Regions from separate parts of the Ureibacillus thermosphaericus genome, predicted to be linked through region 1. Evidence: riboswitches for the same ligand, from Rfam matches in the RefSeq annotation. Region 1 holds a riboswitch; each other region holds the start of a gene.
The links. A riboswitch is a leader RNA that binds a small molecule or an ion and turns the genes downstream of it on or off. The one in region 1 is predicted to bind lysine.
Positions count from the first base shown of each region.

Region 2: linked by a shared signal. The riboswitch ahead of UtA1_RS12855 (amino acid kinase family protein) and the one ahead of UtA1_RS10290 (transporter substrate-binding domain-containing protein) in region 1 are both predicted to bind lysine.
Region 3: linked by a shared signal. The riboswitch ahead of dapA (4-hydroxy-tetrahydrodipicolinate synthase) and the one ahead of UtA1_RS10290 (transporter substrate-binding domain-containing protein) in region 1 are both predicted to bind lysine.
Region 4: linked by a shared signal. The riboswitch ahead of dapA (4-hydroxy-tetrahydrodipicolinate synthase) and the one ahead of UtA1_RS10290 (transporter substrate-binding domain-containing protein) in region 1 are both predicted to bind lysine.

Region 1 is NZ_AP018335.1:2,144,183-2,149,365, reverse strand. Features, by position in the region: gene UtA1_RS10305 (alpha/beta fold hydrolase) at 1-248, shown strand, start outside; gene UtA1_RS10300 (amino acid ABC transporter ATP-binding protein) at 477-1,214, opposite strand; gene UtA1_RS10295 (amino acid ABC transporter permease) at 1,219-1,965, opposite strand; gene UtA1_RS10290 (transporter substrate-binding domain-containing protein) at 2,097-2,960, opposite strand; lysine riboswitch at 3,064-3,241, opposite strand; gene odhB (2-oxoglutarate dehydrogenase complex dihydrolipoyllysine-residue succinyltransferase) at 3,376-4,623, opposite strand; gene UtA1_RS10280 (2-oxoglutarate dehydrogenase E1 component) at 4,682-5,183, opposite strand, start outside.
Region 2 is NZ_AP018335.1:2,668,331-2,673,513, reverse strand. Features, by position in the region: gene uvrC (excinuclease ABC subunit UvrC) at 1-1,030, shown strand, start outside; lysine riboswitch at 1,068-1,252, shown strand; gene UtA1_RS12855 (amino acid kinase family protein) at 1,374-1,802, shown strand; gene UtA1_RS12850 (helix-turn-helix domain-containing protein) at 2,094-2,387, shown strand; gene UtA1_RS12845 (IS3 family transposase) at 2,384-3,256, shown strand; gene UtA1_RS17690 (amino acid kinase family protein) at 3,311-3,583, shown strand; gene UtA1_RS17685 (ACT domain-containing protein) at 3,651-4,139, shown strand; gene UtA1_RS12835 (YslB family protein) at 4,160-4,576, opposite strand; gene UtA1_RS12830 (succinate dehydrogenase cytochrome b558 subunit) at 4,862-5,183, shown strand, end outside.
Region 3 is NZ_AP018335.1:3,469,195-3,474,377, reverse strand. Features, by position in the region: gene UtA1_RS16775 (alpha/beta-type small acid-soluble spore protein) at 143-343, shown strand; gene UtA1_RS16770 (arsenic transporter) at 438-1,739, opposite strand; gene dapA (4-hydroxy-tetrahydrodipicolinate synthase) at 1,930-2,817, opposite strand; lysine riboswitch at 2,925-3,103, opposite strand; partial or broken gene UtA1_RS16760 (DHH family phosphoesterase) at 3,349-4,503, shown strand; gene UtA1_RS16755 (restriction endonuclease) at 4,580-5,183, opposite strand, start outside.
Region 4 is NZ_AP018335.1:6,726-11,908, reverse strand. Features, by position in the region: gene sstT (serine/threonine transporter SstT) at 1-46, opposite strand, end outside; gene UtA1_RS00055 (DUF1284 domain-containing protein) at 234-653, opposite strand; gene UtA1_RS00050 (alpha/beta-type small acid-soluble spore protein) at 858-1,058, shown strand; gene UtA1_RS00045 (arsenic transporter) at 1,153-2,454, opposite strand; gene dapA (4-hydroxy-tetrahydrodipicolinate synthase) at 2,645-3,532, opposite strand; lysine riboswitch at 3,640-3,818, opposite strand; partial or broken gene UtA1_RS00035 (DHH family phosphoesterase) at 4,064-5,183, shown strand, end outside.

The DNA.
Region 1 (5,183 bases):
TTCAATCAGCTTTTGGAAGAAACTATTTTTATGATTTGTTGACCATTAATGTGCCAACACTGATTATTGGTTCACTAGAAGATAAAGTTGTACCTATTCAAAATGCCTATCTGATGCATTACATGATTAAGTCTTCCAATTTAATTATTTTTGAAAATACAGGACATTTGTCGAATATCGAGCGACCAGAACTATTCAATTTAGCCATTGCTCAACATATCAAACAATTTCAAAATAAAGTAAGTTAAAAAGGGGGCGTCTAACAAGTCATTTTGAGACACCCCCTTTGCGGCTGTCGCTAGCGCTTTCGCCGCAAATAAATTGCGCTGTCGCTAGTGCTTTCGACGCAGATAAATTGCGACGAGGAGGCGCGTTTGATGTGACCACCGCAGGAGAAAAGTTTTCAAGAGAATATAACTATTAAGAAATAAGGCTGTTCAGAAAGTGATTGACTTTCTGGACAGCCCCGTTCCATCTTATTTATTTAATGTTCGTCTTAAGAACTCTTTTGTTCTTTCGTGTATTGGGTTGACTAGTACTTGTTCAGGAGGCCCTTCTTCAACAATGACCCCTTTATCCATAAATACGACTCGATCTGAAACTTCTTTTGCAAATTCCATTTCATGGGTAACAATTAACATCGTATTTCCGGCCTTCGCAAGGTCTCGCATAACCTTTAGTACTTCCCCTACCATTTCTGGGTCAAGGGCAGAAGTCGGTTCATCAAATAGCATCACGTCTGGATCCATTGCTAAAGCTCTTGCAATTGCAACCCTCTGTTTTTGTCCACCTGAAAGTTGTCGAGGTCGCGCATTCTTATAGCGATCCATTCCAACAATCGTTAAATATTTCATCGCATTGTTTATGGCTTCCTCTTTTGAACGTTTCAATACTTTTACTTGTCCGACTATACAATTCCCTAATACATCCAAGTTATTAAATAAGTTAAACTGCTGGAATACCATACCTAAGTGCGTACGATATTTTTCTTTATTGTAACCTTCCGTTAAAATATTTTCTCCATTAAAAATAATCTCACCGCCTGTAGGAGTTTCCAGCAAGTTAATGCAACGCAATAATGTGGATTTTCCTGATCCTGAAGCTCCAATTAACGTTACAACTTCCCCTTTTCTTACTTGGAAATTGACATCTTTCAATACTTCATGATTGCCGAATGTTTTATTTAAATGTTTGATATCAATGACCACTGTCATAGCATTACTCACCATCCTTTATCGGCTTGTTTCCTGTCACAAGCTCCACTCGGTACGAATCAGGTCCATCCATTTTCTTCTCAAACCAAAGAAGAATACGAGTTACAGTGAATGTCATAATGAAGTACAATACGCAGGCAATTAAGAATGCTTCTGCATAACGATATGTACTACCCGCAACAGAGTTCGTTGTAAAGAATAATTCAACTACACTAATGACACTTAGTACAGAAGAGTCCTTTATATTCATAACGAGCTGGTTACCAGTCGCTGGTAAAATATTTCGAGCTACTTGAGGAAGGATAATATAGAACATTGTTTGAAAATGATTCATACCAATCGCTTCACTGGCCTCGTATTGTCCTTTATCGATTGAAACAATTCCACCTCGCACATACTCTGCCATATAAGCACCTGTATTTAAGCTGATAACAATTAGACCAGCAACAAAGCGATTTAATTGAATATCAATGGCATAGAGTCCGTAGAACACAACCATCGCTTGTACCATCATTGGAGTGCCACGGAATAGTTCAACATAGCAAGTTAGTATAAAATTAATAGTTTTTAATGCATATGTTTTAAAGGATTTTTTTTGCAATGGAATCGTGTGCATAACCCCGATGAAAAATCCGATAATCGCACCAAAAATCGTACCTAATATCGCAAGAATTAATGCAATCCATGCTCCTCGCAAAAACAAATCCCAGTTATTCTGAAAAATATTCCAAACTGTTTCTAAGAAAGACATAAAGAAATCCCCTTATTGTTTTTTTGTTCGCACTTAGAAGAATTAAAGTTAAGCACAGTAAATAACTTTACAGGGAAGGAAAATGGAAAAAGGTTGTCTTATAGAAAATCTCAAGACAACCTTTCACCACACTATTGTTGTGATGGTTGATTTTTAATAGCTTCTTCCATGATTTGATGACGTTCATCTTCCGTAATACCAGCTAAAATTTCGTTAATTTTATCTTTTAAGTCCGAACCTTTTTTCAAGCCAACAGCGATTGCTGTATCAGATTCATCAGCCTCAAATCCGTCTTCTGGAACAATGTAAGTAAATCCTTCAATTGCTGCCTCAGCAGACATCCCTTCTGGACGTTCTGAAATATAAGCATCAATTGCACCAGAAGATAATTGGATTCGCATTTGGCCAAAATCTGTAGCTGGTACTTGTTTATTAACGCCAGTCATTTGATCGATTACTTTGTAGTGAGTAGTACCTTGTTGTGCTGTTACTTTAGCCCCTTCAAAATCATGAATCGATTTTGCATTTGCATATGGACCATCTTTTTTCACAACAATTACGAAATCACTCGTATAATAGTTGTCTGTAAAATCGATTACTTCCATGCGTTCAGGAGTAGGTGACATACCCGCAATAACTGCATCAATTGCACCAGATTGTAATGATGGAATTAAACCATCCCAGTCAGTTTTTACAATTTGAAGCTCCATCCCTAATCCTTCAGCAATACGTTTTGCGATTTGAACATCGTAACCGTTTGCAAACTCTTTAGAATCTGCAATAGGAACTGCTCCATTTGAGTCATCTTTTTGAGACCAGTTAAATGGTGCATAAGCAGCTTCCATACCTACTCTTAATACACTTTTTGACTCGGATGAAGATTCTGAATCTTTTTGTGATTCTCCACCTGTTGATTCTTTGTTTCCTGAACCACATGCTGCAAGAACGAGAACCGTCATCATGGTTATGAAAAGTAGCAATAATTTCTTTTTCATCTTAATTCCCCCTGTCTCTGTTTAGCTTAGCTTCACAAATAAAAAGCGACCTAAGAAGAACTTAAGGTCGCATCAATTTGTTAGACTAATACCTCTAGTTCCACTTTGGAATAGCACACCTTACATATAAACATGTAAGACAGTGTTACAGTTATTCACTGTAACCCCAGCATAGTTATCTGAGCAAATAACTACACTTCGGCGATATTTCCTTCTTTCCCACTTCTTCACTCGCTCAAGCTCCATGAGAAACTAATAAATACCGCGCCTCTACCCTACCAAGTGAGGCTAGAATATTCAATTGTTAAGAGAAGCATAACCTAAATGGTGTTTACTTGTCAATAACAAATAGGAAAAGTTTAATAGTACCAAATATACTCCCCAAAAATAGTTGGGGAGTATATTATACATTTTCTTATGAATTTAGAAGTAAATCTTCAGGATTTTCGATTAATTCTTTAACTGTTTTTAAGAATCCAACTGAATCTTTACCATCAATGATTCGATGATCGTATGAAAGTGCCACATACATCATTGGACGAATTTCAACTTGGCCGTTTACAGCTACTGGACGGTTTACAATTGAGTGCATACCAAGGATACCTGCTTGCGTACCATTGATAATCGGTGTTGAAGCTAATGAACCAAAGATACCGCCATTTGTAATTGTAAATGTTCCGCCTTGTAAATCAGAAATTGCTAATTTCTTTTCACGTGCTTTTTGAGCAAGTTCTGCAATTTCTCTTTCAATTTCAGCGAAGTTTTTGCGATCTGCATCACGTACAACTGGAACTACTAAACCTTCTTCTGTAGATACCGCAATACCGATATCATAAATGTTAAATTTATGAATTTCATCACCAACAATTTGTGCATTTACATAAGGGTATTTTTTCAATGCAGCAACTACTGCTTTTGTGAAGAATGACATGAATCCAAGTTTAATACCATTCTCATTCACAAATTGTTCTTGCTTACGTTTACGTAATTCCATTACATTTGTCATGTCAATTTCGTTGAATGTTGTTAACATTGCCGTATTTTGTTTAACTTCAAGAAGACGTTTTGCAATTGTTTGACGTCGACGGCTCATTCTTTCAACTGTAACGCGAGATTCATCTACAGTTACAGCAGGTGCTACAGGTTGTGCTGCTTGCACTGGTTGTGCTGGTTTAGCAGCATGAGCAGCAACATCTTGTACACGAACTCGGCCTTGTGGGTCTACTGGTGAAATTGCTGCTAAATCAATGCCTTTTTCACGAGCAAGTTTACGTGCAGCTGGTGAAGCTACTACGCGCTCATTAGATGTTTCCTCAACAACCGGTGCAGCTTGTGCTGGTTGTGCTTGAGGAGCTTGTGGTTGTTCCTCTTTAACCGCTTCTTTTGCAGGTTCTGCTTGAGGTGCTGGAGTAGGTTCAGCTCCACCTTCAACAGGCTCAACGATCGCAATTGTTTGGCCAACTAATACTGTATCGCCTTCTTCAGCTAAAATTTGAGTTAATACTCCTGCTTCTTCAGAAATAATTTCTGCATTTACTTTATCTGTTTCTAATTCAACAATGAATTCGCCTTTCTCAACGCGATCTCCAACTTTTTTCACCCATTGTGCAATTGTACCTTCCGTAATCGATTCTGCTAATTCAGGGACTTTAATTTCAGCCACTTTTTATATCCTCCTTTAATTCTCAACACTGTTAAATCTTAACGTAAATTATGCAAGATTACAAATCTGCTAAAGCGTCGTTAATTACTTTAGCTTGAGCAACTTTATGTGAGTCCATGTCACCTTCTGAAGTAGAAGACATTTCTGGACGTCCAACATAACGTACTTTTTTGCCTTCAGCTAATTCAAATAAGTATTCTAAGGCAAATTTCCAAGGACCTTGGTTTCTAGGTTCCTCTTGTACCCAAACAATTTCTTTCGCGTTAGGGTATCTCGCAATGATTTCAGAAAGTTTTTCCATCGGGAATGGATATAATTGTTCAATGCGAAGGATGTGAAGTTTTTCGAATCCTTCACCGTCTTTAATTGCTTCTGCTAAGTCAATTGTCACTTTACCAGAAGCTAAAATAATGCGTTCCACTTTTTTAGGATTTTGTCCGAGTCCTGGTTGTTCAATGACTTCCTCGAATTTTCCTTCAGATAATTGCTCTAATGTAGCTGCAGCTAATGGATGACGCAATAATGATTTTGGTGTTGCAACTACTAATGGACGCACTCCT
Region 2 (5,183 bases), 520 kb from region 1:
AAAAGGGTGGATGTGTGTTCAAGTCTTTTTCGTTCGACAAGGAAAATTAATTGAAAGAGATGTTTCTGTATTTCCTATTTACCGTGATCCGGAAGAGGAATTTTTAACTTTTGTAGGGCGTTTCTATGATACAGAACATTTAAAGCCAAAAGAAATATTGATTCCAGAAACAATTGATAAAAGCATTTTAGAAAAATTATTAAATATAAGAGTATTGGTGCCAAAACGTGGCACAAAAAAAGAACTGGTGGATTTAGCAAAGAAAAATGCAATGCTTGCAATCGAAGAAAAATTCCAATTAATTGAACGCCAGGAAGAGAGGACAATTGGCGCTTGTCAACAATTAGGTGAGGCTCTAAATATTGAAACGCCTTATAGAATTGAAGCCTTTGATAACAGCCACATGCATGGAGCAGATCCTGTTAGCGCAATGGTCGTATTTATTAATGGAAAGCCGGCAAAAAAAGAATATCGCAAATATAAATTAAAAAATACGGCGAAACATGACGACTATGGAGCGATGCAAGAGGTGATTCGCAGGCGCTATACCCGTGTATTAAAAGAACAATTGCCACTTCCTGATCTAATTATTGTTGACGGTGGTAAAGGGCAAATTGAAGTTGCACGAGAAGTGTTGGAAGATGAGCTTGGATTATCAATTCCCATTGCAGGACTTGCAAAAGATGAGAAGCATCGAACATCTGAACTATTATACGGGGAACCACCTATGTCGATTCCACTGAAAAAAACAAGTGATGCTTTTTACTTGCTTCAGCGAATACAAGATGAAGTCCATCGCTTCGCTATTACATTTTTGCGGCAACAACATCAAACGAACGCTTTACGCTCTGTCCTTGATGAAATTGAAGGAATCGGTCCAAAACGGAAGAAACAATTACTGAGTCATTTTGGTTCAGTGAAAAAAATCAAACAAGCTTCTGTGGAAGAATTAATGGAAGCGAAAATGCCAAAAGTGGTTGCAGAAACAATCTATCAGTATTTCCATAATGACACATTGTCAAAGGAATAACTGTATGATAATGTAATTTTAAAAGTAAATAAGTTTAGATATAGATAGAGGTGCGAGATTCATGAGTACCTAACTGGAGGAGAGGAACAAGTCTGAAGAAGGTTAGGGAAAGGGGAGATTGCCGAAGCGGTAAATTTGCTTGTTCCAGTTTACTGGCTGGTTTTGCATTGAAGAAATGCAAGATTGTCAGAATCTAAATGGTTCTGGAGAGCTATCTCATAAAGTGTTTTCTGAAAATTGAGGCAGCTTTTCACCATCCTTTGTGAAGAGTTGCTTTTTTCTTTAATTATATAAGATTCGGAAACTTCATTTCATGGCTTGTGAAAATAAGGGGAGTGTAGCGATGATTAATATTGTAGTGAAGTTGGATGAATGGAATCTAGCATCACCTGAAAACATTGGAGAAATAGCAAAAAGACTCATCGAAGAGAAGAAGTTTGGACGCAATGTAGTAGCAGTCGTTCCATCCTCTCCACCTGTAAATGAGGGTTTGGAAAAAATTATTTACTCTTTATCGGATGCACCATCCGAAAGAGAGTTAGACGCAATCCATTCTACCAATAATCAAATTGCTAGCAGTTTGCTTTCCATCGCCATTCAAAAAAGAGGATTTAGAGCTGTTTCCCTTACAGGCTGGCAACTTGGAATGAAAACAACACGAAAATTAGCAGGAAATGCTCGCATACATCAAGTCGATGGTAATGTCATTATTGAACGGTTTAAAAAAGGCGAAATAATCATTGCTATTATACCTGTAAAGTTTACACATTAAAGCGCCCATAAGATGAGCATAATAAATATAAAATGTGGGAATTTATTGGGTTTATTAAAAAGCCACAGCGTAGCTGCAATGCCATTGACACCTACCACGATTCTTAGTACTTGGTGGATGGGGTCGGGGCCCCGCCAACAAGTACTTAGAAGCGATTTGTCCGTAGTACAATGACAAACGGAGTGAGCGCAAGGAGCTATTTTTTGAGATCATCTGCAATCTACAATCACTACGGACAATCAGGTAGGTGTCAATGGTGGCGTACTTCGTACATGAATGGAGGATATGGAAATGGCGAAAAAATATCGATATTACACATTTGAATTCAAAAAACAAGTCATTGAAAAATATTTCGAAGGGTATTCTTCCACAGAGGTAGCTAAAATATATAACATTCATCGGAGAAGAGTCTCTGAATGGGTGAAAATTGTGAAAGAAGGAGGCTATGAAGCTCTCTTAACCAAAAGAGAAAAAGTAGCTAAACAGAAACAGTCGCCTGTTGAAAAATCTTTGGAAGAAAAATATCTCCTATTACAGTTGGAGAACGAATACTTAAAAAAGTTGTTAGATCTAAGAAAGGGGTGAATGACAAAGAACAACAATTTGCCTTTATTCACGCTTACGCAGAACAATATCCGATTTCTATTTTAGCGGAAATCGCCAATGTATCCCGTGCGGGTTATTATAAATGGTTAAAGAGAAATGGAGAAAAACATCGTGATCAAATTGATGAACGGTTAATCCCTTATATCCTAAAGGTGTTTAACGATCACCGTGGTACTGTGGGGAGAAAACGAATCAAAATTGAATTGGAAAGACAATATGGGTTAGTCATCAATGAAAAACGGATTGCCCGTTTAATGAGGAAATATGGATTGGTATGCAAAATTCGCCAAAAGAAATTTAGATATCGTCCAAGTGTTCATGGAAAAATTCCCAATCTTCTTAGCCGTAACTTCAAAGCCATTCGAGAAGGAGTAAAGTTTTCCATTGATATTACGTATATTCGCGTGAAAAGAGGACGTCAAAAATGGGTATATCTCTGTGCCATTAAAGACTTATTTAATGAGGAAATCGTGGCTTATTCAATGGGGACAAGTTTGGAAATGAAATTAGTGTATCGCGCCTTAGAAATGCTTAAAAAAAGGGGATATAGTAAAGGAGCGATTCTCCATAGTGACCAAGGCACTCACTTTACTAATCCCGATTATCAAGAGTATCTCCGTGAGATGGAGATAACTCAATCCATGTCCCGCAGAGGCAACTGCTGGGACAATGCCTGCATCGAAAATTTCTTTAGTCATCTGAAGGTTGAACTTGGATGTTTTAGCCAACCCGAAACTGTACGAGAAATTTACGAAGCAGTAGAAAACTATATTAATTATTATAACACCAAACGTATCGTAACTAAACTAAAAATGAGCCCGATGGAATATAGAACAAAAGCAGCATAAATTTGGATTAATACGGGGCGGATAAAAATGTCTACTTGACAGGAGCATGAGCACATAGTCGCGGGCGGACAAGGTGTTGATGATGAGGGCAACATCACCCTTCTCGGAGCTGGAGGGACTGATGCAACAGCGGTAGCGATTGCAAAAAGCATTGATGCAGAACGTGTGGAAATCTATACGGATCTTGATGGGGTATATACAGGGGATCCTAATGTAGTTCAACAGGCTCGTAAATTGAAAGATATTACATATGATGAGATGTTAGAATTATCTTATTTAGGTTCGAAAATTGTTCATCCGAGAGGTCGAATTAGCAAAAAAATTTGATATACCAATTGTTGTTCGTTCGAGTACGAAAAATCTTCGAGGTACATTGATTAAGGGAGAGATTGAAATGGAGAGAAATTTAATTGTTCGTGGTGTCGCCTATGAATCAGATATTATCCGCTTTACTGTTGGATATGAATTACTAGAAAAATCTTCCCTTGCCAACTTGTTTAATACCCTAGCAAAGCATCATGTCAACGTAGATATTATTGTACAATCTGTGATGAGTGAAGTAAAACCGACAATATCGTTTTCAATTGTAAAAGAGGATTTAACAAATGCGGTAAAAGTGCTTGAAGAACATAAAGAGGAGTTAGGTTTTCAATTTGCTGATTTTGAAGTTGGTTTAGCGAAAGTGTCAATCGTGGGTTCGGGCATGGTTTCCAATCCAGGGGTAGCAGGCCGCATGTTCGCACGCTTATGTCAAGAAAATATCCCTGTTAAAATGGTTTCTACATCTGAAATTAAAGTATCTGTCGTTGTGCCACAAGATGATATGATTCGTGCAGCAAATGCACTGCATGATGAATTTAATCTTGCTGAGGAATGGGTATAAAAAGGGGCGAATAAAGCCCCTTAGCGTTCAATTTTTTCTTTTAAATCCATCTTTACTGTAAAAATTACTTCTAGTTGTTTTTCTTTTTTCTCTTCATAGCATTCCGTCAAAACACCTTTAAAGTTTTGGATTTGTTCGGCAATGAAGCCAGCTTCTAAGCGAAAATTTCTTTCATTAATCTTTAGCAACTCCGGTTCATTCGTCAAACTAAACACAAATCCGTCTTTCATTTCTTTTTCAAGGGTAAGATCACCCCATCCGGCATCTTTAAAAAAGGAAATGATTAAAGGAATATCGGTGCATGGAAATTTGCGAGCTAAATCTTTTCCTGCCCAATATAGAATATCTTTTTCATGCTTTCCTAAAATGGATGGCACTAAATAATCTCTTAGCAGTTCGTATCCAAATAAAGGAAACGAATCTTTCGACAATGACATATAATAAGAACCTCTTTCTAGAATTTTTCTTTTTTAACAACAGAGAATTTGAAAAAAGTTAAAATAGAGAAAAATAACATAATAGAGAAAAAATAGAAGGTTTTGTAGCGAATATTAGACAAATTTCGGAAAATAAATATGCACAACTAACCTTGACGGTAATAGTTCGTGGGGGTACAATGAACTTGTCATAATATTGTACCATTATGAATAAAACAGTCAATGCATAAAGCGTTTACAATTTGTGACGACTTATTGACTACTTATTTTAAGGGGGTATCAGTCTTGGCAAAAAATGAGTTTTACTGGCGCCGACTACATTCTTTACTTGGTGTTATTCCTGTAGGGCTATTTTTAGTGTTCCACTTGTCTCTAAACTTTACTGCAACAGGGGGAGAAGAGACATATAACAGTGCAACAGGAGTAATGGATTATATTCCAGGTCCACTATTATTACTTATTGAGTGGATTGTTATCTACATTCCTATTCTGTTCCACGGTTTATATGGAATTTATATTGCCTTTACAGCAACACCAAACAATAAGCGCTTCAGTACATTCCGTAACTGGATGTTCTTATTGCAACGACTTACTGGTGTGTTCCTAG
Region 3 (5,183 bases), 1.3 Mb from region 1:
AAAATTAGAATATATGACGCTATTGTAATATTGTTACAACTTAAATAATCTGTTTTTTCCAGTGAATCTCAATGTTCCCTACATTTCTAAAGTATTAAAAGCTATAGCTTGAGCATTCTAATGGCACAAGGAGGTGAACAACATGACAAATCGTAGTTCTAACAAACTAGTATTCCCAGGGGCAGAAGCTGCATTGAATCAAATGAAATATGAGATTGCACAAGAGTTTGGCGTAAACCTTTCACCAGATACTTCTTCCCGAGCTAATGGTTCAGTTGGTGGAGAAATTACGAAACGTCTTGTGCAAATGGCTCAACAACAATTGAAAGGAAACTCAGAATAATTGGCAATAATAAACACACCTAAGTTCAAATGTTCTTAGGTGTGTTATTATTGTAACCATTATAATTAAATTTTACTCATATAAAAATAAAGAATCAAAATAATAATAACGTCAAATATAAACCAACTAATGTGAAGAATAGTATTGGAAGTGTCAGGATAATCCCCATTTTAAAATAAGCTCCCCAAGAAATTTTAATCCCCTTGTTTGAGAGTACATGTAGCCACACAAGCGTAGCAAGTGAACCAATTGGTGTAATTTTGGGACCTAAATCTGAGCCGATTACATTGGCATAAATTAAAGAATCGCGAATTACACCTGACGTGGAAGTTTCCGCTATTGCTAATGAGTCAATCATAATTGTAGGTAAGTTATTCATAACTGAAGATAAGAAGGCTGCAATATACCCCATTCCAATCGTAGTAGTGAATAATCCTCCTTGCACTGTCCATTCAATAACATAGGCTAGTCCTTTCGTGAAACCTGCATTTCCTAATCCATAAACGACTAAATACATACCGATGGAGAAAAATACAATATTCCATGGCGCTCCTTTTATTACGGCTTTTGTATTGACTGCTGAACTTTTTCGAGCCATCGCCAATAAGAATATCGCCATAATCCAACCAATAATACTAACGGGTACATGAATCCATTCAGCTGAAAAATAACCGGTTAATAAAATTGCCATTACCGGCCACGCTAATTTAAACATCTTTTCATCCCGTATGACTTCCCGTGGATTTTTTAGCATCATTACATCATACTTTGATGGAATAGATTTCTGGAAGTATAAAAATAGAACGATAATGGTTGCTATTAATGAAAAGAAATTAGGAATAATCATTCGTAAAGAGTATTCCATAAAGCTGATTCCAAAAAAATCTGCTGCGATTACGTTTACTAAGTTACTTATTAAAAAAGGGAGGGAAGTAGTGTCAGCTATAAAACCACTAGCCATAATAAAAGGGAAAATCATTTTCTCATTAAAATTTAAATTTCGAACCATTGCAAGAACAATAGGGGTCAAAATTAATGCTGCACCATCATTTGAAAAGAAGGCTGAAACAAAAGCTCCAAGAACTGTAACGTAAATGAACATTCTAATACCGTTCCCTTTTGCTATGCGAGCCATGTGCAGTGCAGACCATTCAAATAAACCAATTTGATCCAATATTAAGGAAATGATTATAATCGCAATAAATAATAATGTCGCATTCCAAGTAATGTTAACAACTTCAAAGACGTCATTAATATCCACTACTCCAACAATCAATGCAACTATTGCGCCACAGCAGGCTGACCAACCGATATTGATATTTTTTGGTTGGCGAATTACGAGTATGAGCGTGATGATAAATATTAAAATGGCTAATAGTAAATTGAGCAAAATCATATCCTCCAACAAAGTTGAATTGTGACATATTGAAGATAAAAAAATAAGCACTTATGAATTTAGTTAAATGCCTAAAATTCACAAATGCTATTATATCACTATTCATTTTCCTATCGAATATTTTATTTACTTTTCCACCAAGTATTATTTATCAAAATAAAAACCTGCCATTTTCATGGCAGGAGAATATTTATGAAATCAATTGTAATTGTGTATTTCTTAATAAATAATCTAGCATTTTTTGTTGCTCTTCGTTTAATGGCACTAGTGGAAGACGAACACCACCAACTGTTATGCCTTTCATATTTAATGCTGCCTTAACAGGAGCAGGATTTGGTGCAATGAACATCGCTTTCATAATTGGTAACAGGTTTCGATGTTCTTTTGCAGCTTCTTGAATATTTCCAATGAAGAAATTTTTAATCATAGATTGCATTTCATTGCCGATAATATGAGAAGCAACGGAAATTACTCCTGTACCACCAATTGCTAATGTTGGTAATGTTAAGCTATCATCCCCGCTATATAGTGAGAAATGATTTGGCGTGTTTTCGATAATTTGTGCCATTGCATCTAAATTTCCACTTGCCTCTTTAATTGCAACAATATTCGGTATTTTCGCAAGACGAACTACCGTATCAACGGATAAATTGACGACACTACGGCCAGGAATGTTATAGAGTACAATTGGCAGTTTTGTATTTTGTGCAATTGCTTTAAAGTGTTCATACATTCCTTCTTGGTTTGGTTTATTGTAGTATGGAGTTACAAGCATGATGCCATCCACCCCGGCATCTTCTGCTTTTTTAGTAAGTTCAATGGAAGCTCTCGTATTATAAGAGCCCGTACCTGCAATTACAGGAACTCTACCATTTACAGTCTTCACAGTAAATTTAAACAGTTCTACTTTTTCTTCATCTGTTAAAGTAGGAGATTCTCCAGTTGTACCACATACCACTAATCCGTCTGTGCCGTTTTCAATTAAATGTTGAATTAGAATTTCCGTAGCCTCAAAATCTACGTCACCATTTTTGTCAAATGGCGTTACCATTGCTGTTAATACTCTTCCGAAATTCATTCTTCTCCACATCCTTTTCAATGTTATTTAATGGAGAAGGGCAATTTCTTTATAAACGCAAAAAGCAACAACGAAGAGCCTCGTTGTTGCAAAAAGGAAGATTTTTTGCGTAAGATAGCCCTCCATATAGTTTCCTATATGACAGTCCTACACTTATTCAATGCAGAACCAGCCCCTAGAAAAATGAGTTTCTAGGGACTTCGGCAAATCCCCCTTTCCACAATTATCATTGGACCTCATTATCCTCAAACTGTGTACTCTTGGTTTTTGCACCTCTATCCTTACTTCAAAGCAATATTGAAATAAGTCGATGGATAATTGTATATAATTGTAGCTCCTTTTATTTGGAAAAGCAATAACAATTAAGTATTTAAATATCATTTATGATTGAATTTTGTACAATATGCAGAAAAATTTTAAATTTTCAATCGAAAATTTTGTTAAATTGAAAATTTAAAAGGAATTCTAACTTCTTTGCAATAATATTGCTGTTGTTTTTATAAAAAGCATCCATACTACTGGTGAAATAGAATATATAAATTGCTGTCCCACAATGATTTAGATGGGGTTGGATGTGGCATTTCAGCGAAACTTGCCTTTGGACAAGATGTAAAAGTAGGATATAATTCAATTGCTTCACTTGAACGGGAAATTGAATACTTTTTAGAAAATGATTTGCCTGATACTTTTTTATTTATTACAGATTTATCACCTAGTGAAGAAAATGACACAAGATTAAATGCACATTTTAAACAATATAAAAATATTCAACTTATTGATCATCATAAAACAGCGTTGCATTTTAATGAATATGATTGGGGAACGGTATTAGTCGAAAATGAGGAAGGGAAGCTAGAAAGTGCAACTTCATTATTTTATCAGTTTTTAGTTGCAAACGAGTTATTAAAGCCAACAGAGGCAATTGATGAATTTGTGGAGCACGTAAGACAATATGATACTTGGGAGTGGGAAAAACGATAATGATAAAGCCCATTTCTTAAATTCATTGTTTTTCTTAGTGTCCATCGATGAATTTGAAGAAACGATGATTGACAGACTAACTTCTTCTGAACACTTCGATTTTGATGAATTAAGAAGATCGGATAGAACGATATATTCGTCGCAAAAAAAGAGAGGTAGTGCAAATAAAAAATGATGAGTATTTTGCTGGAGTTGTATATGCAGAATCTTATCATTCAGAATTAGGAAACGAATTAAGTAAAGAACATCCTCATCTTGACTATATCGCTATATTGAATATGGGAAGTAAAAAAATTTCTTTCCGCACTATTCATGACCATGTGGATGTTTCGGAAATCGCAGCAGTGTATGGCGGAGGAGGACATCAAAAGGCAGCGGTTTGTAACTTAACAGAGGAAACATATCAAATATTTGTACAAAATACTTTTCAGCTTGATCCAATGCCTCAAGATGCGAAATATAATCGGTATAATGTAAAGGAATCTTCTTTTGGTACGATGTATGCTGATGCCGATGATAACAATTATTTTATATTACAAAAAGATGGCGTTTGGATGATTGAAAAATCCAGAACAATTAATAGAAACAACTTTTGCAAGTTTTGAAGAAGCAGAAAAATATTTAAAGAGGATGTATGAAGCCTATCTAGTACGTGATGAAGTGTTTGTTGAGTATTTAATGAATCGAGTAAAAAAAGAACATTAGAAGTAGATGATTGAAATATTTTTTATGAATGCAAAATTCGCTAGCTCCTTTCAATTTAGCTAGCGAATTCTTATTATTATTTATGTTGTGATAAATATAATGCGGTTTGGAAAACGAACTTTTTATTTTCATCCTGCATCATATTTATTAATTCATCGTGATCAATTAAAAGTATATGGTTTAAGGAAGAAAACTTTTTGGCAGATGGTGTAAAAGATTGATTTGTAATAATCATTGCGCCATCTGCACTGTATGTTTTTATATTGACAGCAACTTGTTGAACCTTTCGGATGTCAACTGCATTTGCCCCTTTTATAATCTGTATTATATATTTTCTCGTACCTTTCCATAAAATAAGATCCACATTGAAAGTTTCAATGTCCTTTGTAATAAGTGCTACGTAACGATGTTTTTCAAAAAGTTTTTTTAATAGATGGATGTACTCCGTTTCTAGCAAATTATTCAATTGTATAAGTTCTTTCTGTAAAAGATCGTTGTCAGTGTGAACGGTTTTTATTAAATGCAATGTACGATTAATTAAATAAAAAATAAAACGAAAACTTGAAGTTCTAAAAGGCTTGTAGAATATCACCAAAGTAATGAAAATCATGAAATACAATTTAATATCATATACATTTAGTTCAATAGAAATCAAACTGAATAATGTGATAACAATACCA
Region 4 (5,183 bases), 1.4 Mb from region 1:
GTTTGACTAAGCTAATTTGACTCCATGTATGAAATAGTTTTTTCATAAAAACCTCCAAAGATTAAAATCTTGCTTACAAATACAAATGTTTACACGAAAAGGACATTTAAGATAGATATAGTTTAGCACGAATTTTTAAAATCCAAAGAAATTTGTTATTTCGGAAAAATGTAAATAGTATTTATATTTAGATAAAATAAAAAATCTCCTCACCAGGAGATTTTTATAAATGGTTATTTATTTACTTCCCATAAACCTTCGCCATTTAAGATTCTTTGGATGCCTGCTTTACATACACCATAGGAACGCCATGTACAACTTTCACAAAGAATATCTATATCTTCAGGAGTTGCGAATTTTTGAATGCGAGACTCAATTTCTTCCCAAGTGAGAGTTTGACCAATCTGTATCCCTAACTTTTCCAAAATTTGTTTATCTCTTATGTAGATGTTTTCATCTTGACAATGATATTTTCCGCAGTTTGGGTATTTTTCACAAATTTGATCGATGCCCTCGATGATGTGAATTAAAGTCTTGGGGTTTTTCCTAAGTTCTTGGTGGATGCGCTTCATATTTTCCGCAAATTCTTTAGAATATCCCATACCTCTAAAACCAACAAGGCAAAATAGATGATGCCCTCGTATTTTATACATGAATTGCTCCTCCTAAAGTTAACGTTAACTAACTAACATATTAACATACTGATTAGGAGGAAAAAATTAGAATATATGACGCTATTGTAATATTGTTACAACTTAAATAATCTGTTTTTTCCAGTGAATCTCAATGTTCCCTACATTTCTAAAGTATTAAAAGCTATAGCTTGAGCATTCTAATGGCACAAGGAGGTGAACAACATGACAAATCGTAGTTCTAACAAACTAGTATTCCCAGGGGCAGAAGCTGCATTGAATCAAATGAAATATGAGATTGCACAAGAGTTTGGCGTAAACCTTTCACCAGATACTTCTTCCCGAGCTAATGGTTCAGTTGGTGGAGAAATTACGAAACGTCTTGTGCAAATGGCTCAACAACAATTGAAAGGAAACTCAGAATAATTGGCAATAATAAACACACCTAAGTTCAAATGTTCTTAGGTGTGTTATTATTGTAACCATTATAATTAAATTTTACTCATATAAAAATAAAGAATCAAAATAATAATAACGTCAAATATAAACCAACTAATGTGAAGAATAGTATTGGAAGTGTCAGGATAATCCCCATTTTAAAATAAGCTCCCCAAGAAATTTTAATCCCCTTGTTTGAGAGTACATGTAGCCACACAAGCGTAGCAAGTGAACCAATTGGTGTAATTTTGGGACCTAAATCTGAGCCGATTACATTGGCATAAATTAAAGAATCGCGAATTACACCTGACGTGGAAGTTTCCGCTATTGCTAATGAGTCAATCATAATTGTAGGTAAGTTATTCATAACTGAAGATAAGAAGGCTGCAATATACCCCATTCCAATCGTAGTAGTGAATAATCCTCCTTGCACTGTCCATTCAATAACATAGGCTAGTCCTTTCGTGAAACCTGCATTTCCTAATCCATAAACGACTAAATACATACCGATGGAGAAAAATACAATATTCCATGGCGCTCCTTTTATTACGGCTTTTGTATTGACTGCTGAACTTTTTCGAGCCATCGCCAATAAGAATATCGCCATAATCCAACCAATAATACTAACGGGTACATGAATCCATTCAGCTGAAAAATAACCGGTTAATAAAATTGCCATTACCGGCCACGCTAATTTAAACATCTTTTCATCCCGTATGACTTCCCGTGGATTTTTTAGCATCATTACATCATACTTTGATGGAATAGATTTCTGGAAGTATAAAAATAGAACGATAATGGTTGCTATTAATGAAAAGAAATTAGGAATAATCATTCGTAAAGAGTATTCCATAAAGCTGATTCCAAAAAAATCTGCTGCGATTACGTTTACTAAGTTACTTATTAAAAAAGGGAGGGAAGTAGTGTCAGCTATAAAACCACTAGCCATAATAAAAGGGAAAATCATTTTCTCATTAAAATTTAAATTTCGAACCATTGCAAGAACAATAGGGGTCAAAATTAATGCTGCACCATCATTTGAAAAGAAGGCTGAAACAAAAGCTCCAAGAACTGTAACGTAAATGAACATTCTAATACCGTTCCCTTTTGCTATGCGAGCCATGTGCAGTGCAGACCATTCAAATAAACCAATTTGATCCAATATTAAGGAAATGATTATAATCGCAATAAATAATAATGTCGCATTCCAAGTAATGTTAACAACTTCAAAGACGTCATTAATATCCACTACTCCAACAATCAATGCAACTATTGCGCCACAGCAGGCTGACCAACCGATATTGATATTTTTTGGTTGGCGAATTACGAGTATGAGCGTGATGATAAATATTAAAATGGCTAATAGTAAATTGAGCAAAATCATATCCTCCAACAAAGTTGAATTGTGACATATTGAAGATAAAAAAATAAGCACTTATGAATTTAGTTAAATGCCTAAAATTCACAAATGCTATTATATCACTATTCATTTTCCTATCGAATATTTTATTTACTTTTCCACCAAGTATTATTTATCAAAATAAAAACCTGCCATTTTCATGGCAGGAGAATATTTATGAAATCAATTGTAATTGTGTATTTCTTAATAAATAATCTAGCATTTTTTGTTGCTCTTCGTTTAATGGCACTAGTGGAAGACGAACACCACCAACTGTTATGCCTTTCATATTTAATGCTGCCTTAACAGGAGCAGGATTTGGTGCAATGAACATCGCTTTCATAATTGGTAACAGGTTTCGATGTTCTTTTGCAGCTTCTTGAATATTTCCAATGAAGAAATTTTTAATCATAGATTGCATTTCATTGCCGATAATATGAGAAGCAACGGAAATTACTCCTGTACCACCAATTGCTAATGTTGGTAATGTTAAGCTATCATCCCCGCTATATAGTGAGAAATGATTTGGCGTGTTTTCGATAATTTGTGCCATTGCATCTAAATTTCCACTTGCCTCTTTAATTGCAACAATATTCGGTATTTTCGCAAGACGAACTACCGTATCAACGGATAAATTGACGACACTACGGCCAGGAATGTTATAGAGTACAATTGGCAGTTTTGTATTTTGTGCAATTGCTTTAAAGTGTTCATACATTCCTTCTTGGTTTGGTTTATTGTAGTATGGAGTTACAAGCATGATGCCATCCACCCCGGCATCTTCTGCTTTTTTAGTAAGTTCAATGGAAGCTCTCGTATTATAAGAGCCCGTACCTGCAATTACAGGAACTCTACCATTTACAGTCTTCACAGTAAATTTAAACAGTTCTACTTTTTCTTCATCTGTTAAAGTAGGAGATTCTCCAGTTGTACCACATACCACTAATCCGTCTGTGCCGTTTTCAATTAAATGTTGAATTAGAATTTCCGTAGCCTCAAAATCTACGTCACCATTTTTGTCAAATGGCGTTACCATTGCTGTTAATACTCTTCCGAAATTCATTCTTCTCCACATCCTTTTCAATGTTATTTAATGGAGAAGGGCAATTTCTTTATAAACGCAAAAAGCAACAACGAAGAGCCTCGTTGTTGCAAAAAGGAAGATTTTTTGCGTAAGATAGCCCTCCATATAGTTTCCTATATGACAGTCCTACACTTATTCAATGCAGAACCAGCCCCTAGAAAAATGAGTTTCTAGGGACTTCGGCAAATCCCCCTTTCCACAATTATCATTGGACCTCATTATCCTCAAACTGTGTACTCTTGGTTTTTGCACCTCTATCCTTACTTCAAAGCAATATTGAAATAAGTCGATGGATAATTGTATATAATTGTAGCTCCTTTTATTTGGAAAAGCAATAACAATTAAGTATTTAAATATCATTTATGATTGAATTTTGTACAATATGCAGAAAAATTTTAAATTTTCAATCGAAAATTTTGTTAAATTGAAAATTTAAAAGGAATTCTAACTTCTTTGCAATAATATTGCTGTTGTTTTTATAAAAAGCATCCATACTACTGGTGAAATAGAATATATAAATTGCTGTCCCACAATGATTTAGATGGGGTTGGATGTGGCATTTCAGCGAAACTTGCCTTTGGACAAGATGTAAAAGTAGGATATAATTCAATTGCTTCACTTGAACGGGAAATTGAATACTTTTTAGAAAATGATTTGCCTGATACTTTTTTATTTATTACAGATTTATCACCTAGTGAAGAAAATGACACAAGATTAAATGCACATTTTAAACAATATAAAAATATTCAACTTATTGATCATCATAAAACAGCGTTGCATTTTAATGAATATGATTGGGGAACGGTATTAGTCGAAAATGAGGAAGGGAAGCTAGAAAGTGCAACTTCATTATTTTATCAGTTTTTAGTTGCAAACGAGTTATTAAAGCCAACAGAGGCAATTGATGAATTTGTGGAGCACGTAAGACAATATGATACTTGGGAGTGGGAAAAACGATAATGATAAAGCCCATTTCTTAAATTCATTGTTTTTCTTAGTGTCCATCGATGAATTTGAAGAAACGATGATTGACAGACTAACTTCTTCTGAACACTTCGATTTTGATGAATTAAGAAGATCGGATAGAACGATATATTCGTCGCAAAAAAAGAGAGGTAGTGCAAATAAAAAATGATGAGTATTTTGCTGGAGTTGTATATGCAGAATCTTATCATTCAGAATTAGGAAACGAATTAAGTAAAGAACATCCTCATCTTGACTATATCGCTATATTGAATATGGGAAGTAAAAAAATTTCTTTCCGCACTATTCATGACCATGTGGATGTTTCGGAAATCGCAGCAGTGTATGGCGGAGGAGGACATCAAAAGGCAGCGGTTTGTAACTTAACAGAGGAAACATATCAAATATTTGTACAAAATACTTTTCAGCTTGATCCAATGCCTCAAGATGCGAAATATAATCGGTATAATGTAAAGGAATCTTCTTTTGGTACGATGTATGCTGATGCCGATGATAACAATTATTTTATATTACAAAAAGATGGCGTTTGGATGATTGAAAAATCCAGAACAATTAATAGAAACAACTTTTGCAAGTTTTGAAGAAGCAGAAAAATATTTAAAGAGGATGTATGAAGCCTATCTAGTACGTGATGAAGTGTTTGTTG